Regions from separate parts of the Paenibacillus sp. 1SOY10 genome, predicted to be linked through region 1. Evidence: riboswitches for the same ligand, from Rfam matches in the RefSeq annotation. Region 1 holds a riboswitch; the other holds the start of a gene.
What was found. Region 1 has a riboswitch for thiamine pyrophosphate ahead of AC1VOR_RS17285 (ECF transporter S component). Riboswitches for the same ligand answer to the same signal wherever they lie in the genome.

Region 1 (4,212 bases):
CCGATAAGCTGAGCATCGACAATCAAGTGGGCAGCGTAGAAGTAGTGCAGGGTACGACGGATCAACTGTCCGTAGGCGCGGTAATTACGGTGCAGCAGGGCCGCATTAGCCAGAAGCAGCAGGAGGAACTGTTTGAAGCCAGCACGGTATCGGTGACAACCAAGAAGGGGATTGCCGAGGTTCGTGTTCATGCGAAGGACGATCCAAGCCAGAGCTTGTGGTCTTGGGCGAAGAAGAAATTAAAGACCTCTGAATTTACAATCGATTATATCGTGGAAATTCCAGCCCGTGTTCAGGATCTGGATATCCGTGTCGACGTAGGCAATATCAAGGTAGTTGGCGTGACCGGGAAATACCGCTTGGAGGGAGATGTGGGCTCCATTAACGTGCAGGATGGCGGGATTGTTGGGAAATCAACGATTGAGACTGAAACGGGTAGCGTGAATTTGTCTCTGGCTTTTCTCGAATCAGACAGCAGCCTTAGTGTCAACGCCGATGTAGGCAGTATCACCGCCAGCATGGCCGATTCCTTGGGCTATAACCTGAAGACAACTACCGAGCTTGGCCAAATTACCGGAGCACCGGAGGGAACCAGTGAGCACAATGGCGGCGGGCCACAAGTGTCGCTGACGACCTCTCTTGGGAGCATCAAGGTAGAATAGACTGAATTTAGAGTGTACGATACACCAGCAGCAACCAAGTGTGAACCTTCTTTTGAAGAGGGAACACAGCCGGTTGCTGCTTTTACTTATTATTTGCGGGTTCAGAGGGCCCTGATTCTGGTAGGACAAAATGGCCTAGCGCCTCACCCATACGTACTTTGCGGCCCACTTTAAGTCCCGTTAACGGGGTGAAGGTGGCGTTCTGGGTGAGCAGGACCACCGTGGAGCCAAATTCGAAGTAGGCGAGCTCTTCCCCTTGTTCCCAACGGGTAATGGCTTCATCGGTATATTTGATGCTGCTGACATTCATTGCCCCGACCTTGACAAGCGCGAGTTCGCCATAAGCATGAGAGATGTACGTAATCAGCCGTTCATTGCGGGACAATACAGTTCTCATATGACGCATGCTAAAATCGTTAACCGGATACACGCGGCCTTTGATATGGTCACTCTCTAACCTCTTACCGGTTACGGGTGCATGAATGCGATGATAGTCCGTTGGACTCAAGTATAAGACAAAGGCATATCCATGCTTGTAAGCTTCCAGACGCGGAGAGTGATTCAAGAGCTCGGTCAGGGAATAGTCCTGGCTTTTGACATTCAGCAGCGTCCCGTCCTGAATGACCCCCATAAACGTAACAAGGGCATCTACCGGACTAATAAGTGCTCCCGGCTCTTCATGAAGCGGGCGCATACCTGGTTTTAATCGGCGGGTAAAAAATTCATTTAGTGTTTGGTAATCCCCGATTTCCATCTCCGCTTCGTGCAAGGGGATGCCATAAGATTTTGCGAAGAACGGAATCATCAACCGGCTGATGCCCGAATGCGAGAATCTGCCCATGAGCTTGGAAATCCACTTACGGGAGGACAGCTCCGTCATCCATTTCATCCATGTTGCCGCCAAAATACATCCTCCTCGTCCAATTGCTACTTCCGCTTATATTGACATAAATCAGGATTGAAATCAATTAATTGATGCTTGCCGCCCGGCAAAGGTTAGTGTATGTTATTAACAATTGCATAGGATACGGGGGCTTGAGTGAATCAGGCTGAGATGGCAGCATATTCCGCTGCAGACCGTTAATCTGATCTGGATAATGCCAGCGTAGAGAATCGACCATAGGGGACATCTGTGTGCCTGTTTGCGCCTTCCCATGGACTTGACTGCCGTCTGAGCTTATTCAGACGGTTATTTTCATATGCGAACAAATTATTCGTTGAAGGAGAATTCAATATGGCGGAAATGGTAAAAAAGCAAGCCGCTCGCGGCTTGAAGCTAAGTGATTTACTGGTGACGGTGCTGATCTCGGTGGTGCTGGGTGTGGTATATCATTTTTGGAGCTCGGTGTATTCCTTGCTCTCGCCCTTGTTCTTCCAGGCGGACGAGTTGGTCTACGGGATGTGGTTCCTCGCATCTACGCTGGTATTCTTGCTGATTCGCAAACCTGGTGTAGCGTTGATTGCCGAGGTGGCAGCCGCTCACGTCGAAATTCTGTTTGGCAGCGAATGGGGCATTCAGCTTTTGCTCTATGGCGTGCTTCAGGGGCTGGGAGCGGAGCTGGTATTTGCTGCGTTCCGGTACCGCAAATTTTCTGCTTCGGTAGCTGCTTTGGCTGGAATCGGGGCTGCGATCGGGTCGATTATCCCGGATTTCTTCTATGGATACGTCCAAGATTATGCTCCCTGGCTGCTCACGGCCAAATATATCATGCGGGCTATCAGCTCTGTGGTAATCTGCGGATACTTTGCTTACGGACTGGTCAAAGCGGTGGAGGCGACAGGAGTAACGGCGCTGCTGCGTCCGTTGGACCCTAAAGACTACGCCGCCCTGGATAAATAAGGGGTGGTGACATGGATATAGCAGCAGAAGTTACTGCCCTGAGATTGAAGTTCCCGGGCGAAGAGAATTTCGTGTTCAAGGACCTGGACTTTAGCGTAGGGCGGGGCGAGAAGGTATTATTACTTGGACCCAGTGGCTGTGGTAAGTCAACGTTGCTTCAGGTGCTGTGTGGCATTATCCCGAACTTGGTGGAAATTCCGATGCGCAGCACCTCCCAGCGGCTGCCCGACTCTTGGGGCATCCTGTTCCAGGACCCGGATACCCAGTTCTGCATGCCTTATGTGGATGAGGAACTGGCATTTGCGCTGGAGAATCGGGGGATTCCGCGGGAAGAGATGATAGACCGCATGGAGGATGTCCTGAGCAAGGTGGGCCTTGCCCTGTCTGATCTCCATATGCCTATTGATGCTTTGTCCCAGGGTATGAAGCAACGCCTGGCGCTGGCCTCCGTATTGCTGGGAGAGCCGGAAGTGCTGTTGCTGGATGAGCCTTCGGCTTTGCTGGACCCGGAGGGTCGGGAGCAGATTTGGCAGGCCATCCTCCGCAATGCGGAGGGCCGGACCCTGATCATTGTGGAGCATCGCCTTGAGGAATTACTGGCCCTGGGGCTCGTTGATCGGGTGGTGTTGTTTGGACCGGACGGGGTACCCATCGGCGAAGGGGCTCCGGCGTATGTATTCGCTAAGTTCCAGGCGGAGCTGGAGCACTTCGGTATTTGGTATCCAGGGGTATGGCAGGATTTCTTCTCGTCTGAAGAGGGACAACGGCTGTTGAATGCCTCTCCTATGGAGGGAGGAAGGGATGTGCCGGAACTGGTGAAGCTGGGTCGGTATCAGGGGCTTCGTCAAGGCCAGCCGGTCGTAGCCGTAGAGCAGGCCGACATTCGTCCTGGCGATTTTGTGGCCGTTACAGGGCCTAATGGAGCGGGGAAGAGCTCCTTGCTGCTCAGTCTGATCGGACTGCTTCCTTCGGAAGGTGTATATTTGCTGCAAGGCGAGCAGGCTGGACACGGGAAAGGCAATAATCGCAGAGGCAAGCGGCGGAAGGATAACCGGATGGTGCGAAGCATCGGCTTTGTTTTTCAGAACCCGGAATTTCAATTTGTGGCGGACCGCATCCCTGATGAGATAGCCTTCTCCCTGAAGCAGGACGGAATTGCTGAACAGGATATTGTGGAGCGGGTGAGCCATAGCATGCAGCAGTTCAGCCTGGTGGGGTTGGAGGGGCGACACCCATATCAGTTGTCACTGGGGCAGAAGCGGCGACTCAGTGTCGCAGGAGCCGCCGTGCGGCGTCAGCCAATCCTGCTGCTGGATGAGCCGACCTTTGGCCAGGATGCGGTAAATACATTTGCCATCCTGACCTTATGTGAGGAATTGCGCCGTCAGGGTACAGCCATCGTCATGGTCACGCATGAGGAACGCATTGCCCATTATCTGGCTACCCAGCATTGGGAGATTCGTGCAGGCCGACTGGTCTCGCGGGAGCACACCCCACGCGGCAGACACCTGTTCGGCAGGGATGAGGTTGAGGAAGCTCTTCCGGAACGATCACTGAGACCATATGCTCAAATACTCTCTTGAAAGGATATGATGGTTATATGAGACGCTTTCTAACGCCAAAGGTACAGACCTGGATGCACAGGGCCAATCCGGCAAGCAAGCTTATGATGATGTTGCTGCTGTTCATTATGACGCTGCTGACCCATCG
Region 2 (4,212 bases), on a different contig from region 1:
AGTCGCCCGGCCTGGCCTGCCGATTGGGGATAGAAAGAGTGCCTGCTGTGGTCTGGCTCAATGACGCTCACATCCAGCAGGTGATTACGGAGGATATCGATGAAGAGAGACTGGAGCTCTTTCTGACTTAGAGTAGTTTTAAATCGTTATTAAAAATGAGGAAAATCGTACAAATCCGTTTTGCAAAATCAAGTCGGATTTCTTGTGCGATTTTTTCGTTATTCCAAGCCATCAAGGTTTGACTTTGAATCCGAAATCGAGTAGTTTGATTTTATACCCCTATGGGTATATTTAGATTATTTTGTAAGGAGGGTATGTTATGAAATGGGTGCTGTTGGCAGCCATCGTAATAGGTATTTACGAGCTTCGGAATTGGTGGCCGGTGAAGGGGCTCAAGTATATAGATTCGTCTAGCCTGGACAAAATGATAGTGGACCAGTTCAAATGGATAGATGTTCGAGATTTCCCGGATTATCAAAAGGGGCATCCGGAGAATGCTATCCATATTTTTGTGGGCAGGTTGCCATTTGTGTGGTCAAGCTACTTGCAACCGAACGATCAGGTTGTCTTGATCGGACGAAATCGGAGAATGATTCGTAAAGCGGCCAGAATTTTGAAGAAACAGGGGATACAGCCGCCTATGTTTGCCTGCGTCTGCCAGTCGAAGGCCGAACTTTCATCAGGCAGTTACAGAAGCTGTTGCCAGACGAACTAAGATGTTGGAGAGGAGCCTTGAAATGATTTACGATCAGCATATACGAGGACGGTTGAACAGGGTAGAAGGGCAAATTCGAGGTGTTCTCAAGATGATGGAGGAAGAAAGATGCTGTAAGGAAGTTGTCGGTCAATTGTCTGCCGTGCGCAGCGCTATTGACAAGACTATGGCATTGGTGGTGGCGGTGAACCTAGAGCAATGTATTAAGAATGAGCAAAGTACCGGTGGAGATACTGGAAAAGTAGTGCAAGAAGCGGTAGAGCTTCTGGTCAAAAGCAGGTGAGACAGAAAGATTTTGGGAGAAGGCCCAGTGCAATATATTTCTAATACACGAACGGTAGAAGAAATGCTATTCAGGACAGTAGCGCTAGGACATATCCCTCACTTGACTCCCAAAGCTATCCTAACTATCAGTTGACGTGAAGCGAGGCTAAATGAGTTCATTTATTGTAGAATTGGTCCCCAATTTCTCCGAAACATCTGTGTTATACTGTTTATCATTTCTTTGTATCAGTCTCAAGTCAAACTGGTTTTACTTCTTTTTGCTCAGTTGACTGCTAAATGGATCTTCGTATTTTTTACATTCAACTTGTTTATCGCTTGATCATGGCCTCTTGCTCACGTATAAACTTCCTTACGGTTGTTTCGTTTAACCCCACTGTACTTACATAGTAGACTTCTGCCCAAAACTTCCGATTCCGTATTTGTACTTTAATTGGGCGTGTTTTGAAGATCATCAATGAACTTTTCCCCTTCAGATAATCCATGAATGACGAGACCGAAATCTTTGGGGGGATCGCCTCTCTGTTTAAAGTATGCACGGGCTTCCTTCCGCGGTTTTTATGAATTAATCCTTGTGCTCCTCCCTCAGCGGTGTATTTCTTTTTTAGTCGAATGATTTGTCGCTCTGTTAGTCCTAGGGCTGTTGCTCCTTCTCTGTTTGTCATATGTCCATCTAGGACCATCTCCACCACAACTACCTTCTTTAATGCTGCTCTTGTCAATGTTAATGTCTCCTGTCCCATAGTGACATTATCTCAGAACAGTTATAGGGTGACATTATCACAGAAGAACAACACATCAAAATTCTTAGGACTGGACATGGAATAAACAATTAAGTATACTATTCGGGTAACACAGCTTCATAACCTCCAAGGGGAGTCGGAATAGGCCGACCGAGAGTGTATCCCTAAGATACTTACCCTTTGACCTGATCTGGATAATGCCAGCGTAGGAATCGGAGAACAGCGACAGCCCTTACGGTTGTTTGTCGTTCTCTTTTTTTCTGCAAGCGCCCAGACCAGAGGGCGTTTTTTTGTTGTGCATGGAGCATGAGTTTACGTAAAAATGTTTGGACAAGAAGCGGTGATGACCACAGCTTCATAACCTCCAAGGGGAGTCGGAATAGGCCGATCGAGAGTGTATCCCTAAGATACTTACCCTTTGACCTGATCTGGATAATGCCAGCGTAGGAATCGGAGAGCAGCGACAACCCTTACGGTTGTTTGTCGTTCTCTTTTTTTCTGCAAGCGCCCAGACCAGAGGGCGTTTTTTTGTTGTGCATGGAGCATGAGTTTACGTAAAAATGTATGGACAAGAAACGGTGATGACCACAGCTTCATAACCTCCAAGGGGAGTCGGAATAGGCCGACCGAGAGTGTATCCCTAAGATACTTACCCTTTGACCTGATCTGGATAATGCCAGCGTAGGAATCGGAGAACAGCGACAACCCTCATGGTTGTTTGTCGTTCTCTTTTTTCTGCAAGCGCCCAGATTATTGGGCGTTTTTTTATTGTAATCATCAGGTCTGTTATAACGGTTTTCCAGCTACAAAAATATAAAGCAGGAGAATTGACCGTACTACCATCGGTCGAAGAAATTGGGAGGAGAGATGAAGATGAAATGGTACAAAATGATGTATCTGTTTCTTTTGAGCATTAGCATTCTGACTGTTAGTGCTTGTGGAGACAAGGGGAATCCATCAAATACTGGGAAAGGAACGAAGTTGCGTGATGTAAAGGTGGTACTGGACTGGACGCCTAACACAAATCATACCGGTCTATATGTGGCAGTTAATCAGGGGTTTTATGAGGCAGAGGGGCTTAATGTAGAAATTATACAACCAAGCATTGCTGATTCTACGCCAATGGTGGCTGCTAACGAGGCTCCTTTTGGTGTTACTTTTCAAGAAAGTGTAACTCAAGCACGTACACAGAACGTACCGGTCGTATCCATTGCGGCGGTAATCCAACATAACACCTCAGGATTCGCTGCTCCCACAGATCGAAACATAAAATCTCCAAAGGATTTTGAAGGTAAATCTTATGGGTCTTGGGGTTCCAAGACAGAGGCAGCAGTAATGGAGTCGATTATGGAAGGGGAGGGTGCTGATATTTCCAAAGTGAAAAATATCAACATAGGCAGTACCGACTTTTTTACTGCTGTAAAACGTGACATTGACTTTTCCATGATATTTTATGGATGGATTGGTATCCAGGCCGAGTTGCGCAATGAACCTATAGATATGCTCTATTCAAAGGATTACTCGAAGGCCTTGGACTATTATACCCCTGTACTTATTAGCAATGAGACAACCATTCAGAATGATCCCGATTTAGTCAGGTCCTTCATGAGAGCCACAACCGAAGGGTATTTATATACGATTGAGCATCCGGAAGAAGCAGCCAATATGCTACTCAAAGCAGTTCCTGAATTGGATGAAGAGTTAGTTATCGCCAGTCAAAAATGGCTCAGTCCACGCTTCCAGGATGATGCTCCACGTTGGGGAGAACAGAAGCAAGAGGTTTGGCAAGATTATGCCGATTGGATGTACAATAAACAGCTACTCGATAATCCAATTGATGTTTCCAAAGCTTATACGAATGAATTTTTACCTGAATAATACAAAATTTAGTTAGGAGTGGTTAACAGATATGGCTAGCACTTTACTTAGCATCCAGGTAATTCCCAGCACAAGCAAAGGTGAACATCCCTATACGTATGTGGATCATGCAATTCATGTTATTCAGCAGTCAGGTGTGAAATATGAAGTTAATTCTCTTGAAACGACGATGGAGGGTGAACTGGATGAATTGCTTCAGGTTGTTTCAAAGATTCACTGCAAGCTAGTGGAGGAGGGAAGTCCAAGTATCATTTCCCAAATTAAAATTGCCCACAGTCCTGACGGATTTAGTATAGATAGCCTTACGGAGAAATATCGTTCGTGAACCACTACTGGAAAAGTGTGTGGCCGCCCCTCGTGGCGGCTCTTCTCTTTCTTGCTATTTGGCAAGGGGCGATATCCTTGTTCCACATTGAGAAGTGGATGCTTCCTTCTCCAACAGATATTGCTAAGGAGGCATTACTTGGAGCAGATCGGCTTGGCCTACATACTTGGGCAACGGTCAAGTTGACATTGATGGGCTTCGTAATTGGAACTATCGTTGGACTTCTTGTGGCTATACTTCTGCACCCTATTCCCTTTGTGAAATCTGGA

Region 2: another riboswitch for thiamine pyrophosphate. It lies ahead of AC1VOR_RS02345 (ABC transporter substrate-binding protein); the one in region 1 lies ahead of AC1VOR_RS17285 (ECF transporter S component).

The regions. Positions count from the first base shown of each region.
Region 1 covers NZ_JBXENK010000008.1:42,309-46,520, forward strand. The annotation lists gene AC1VOR_RS17275 (DUF4097 family beta strand repeat-containing protein) at 1-662, shown strand, start outside; gene asd (archaetidylserine decarboxylase) at 745-1,566, opposite strand; TPP riboswitch at 1,680-1,791, shown strand; gene AC1VOR_RS17285 (ECF transporter S component) at 1,897-2,502, shown strand; gene AC1VOR_RS17290 (ABC transporter ATP-binding protein) at 2,514-4,085, shown strand; gene AC1VOR_RS17295 (energy-coupling factor transporter transmembrane component T family protein) at 4,103-4,212, shown strand, end outside.
Region 2 covers NZ_JBXENK010000001.1:496,909-501,120, reverse strand. The annotation lists gene AC1VOR_RS02370 (FAD-dependent oxidoreductase) at 1-131, shown strand, start outside; gene AC1VOR_RS02365 (rhodanese-like domain-containing protein) at 320-715, shown strand; gene AC1VOR_RS02360 (metal-sensitive transcriptional regulator) at 738-998, shown strand; gene AC1VOR_RS02355 (transposase) at 1,309-1,482, opposite strand; partial or broken gene AC1VOR_RS02350 (helix-turn-helix domain-containing protein) at 1,516-1,719, opposite strand; TPP riboswitch at 1,860-1,970, shown strand; TPP riboswitch at 2,098-2,208, shown strand; TPP riboswitch at 2,336-2,446, shown strand; gene AC1VOR_RS02345 (ABC transporter substrate-binding protein) at 2,614-3,618, shown strand; gene AC1VOR_RS02340 (thiamine-binding protein) at 3,650-3,943, shown strand; gene AC1VOR_RS02335 (ABC transporter permease) at 3,940-4,212, shown strand, end outside.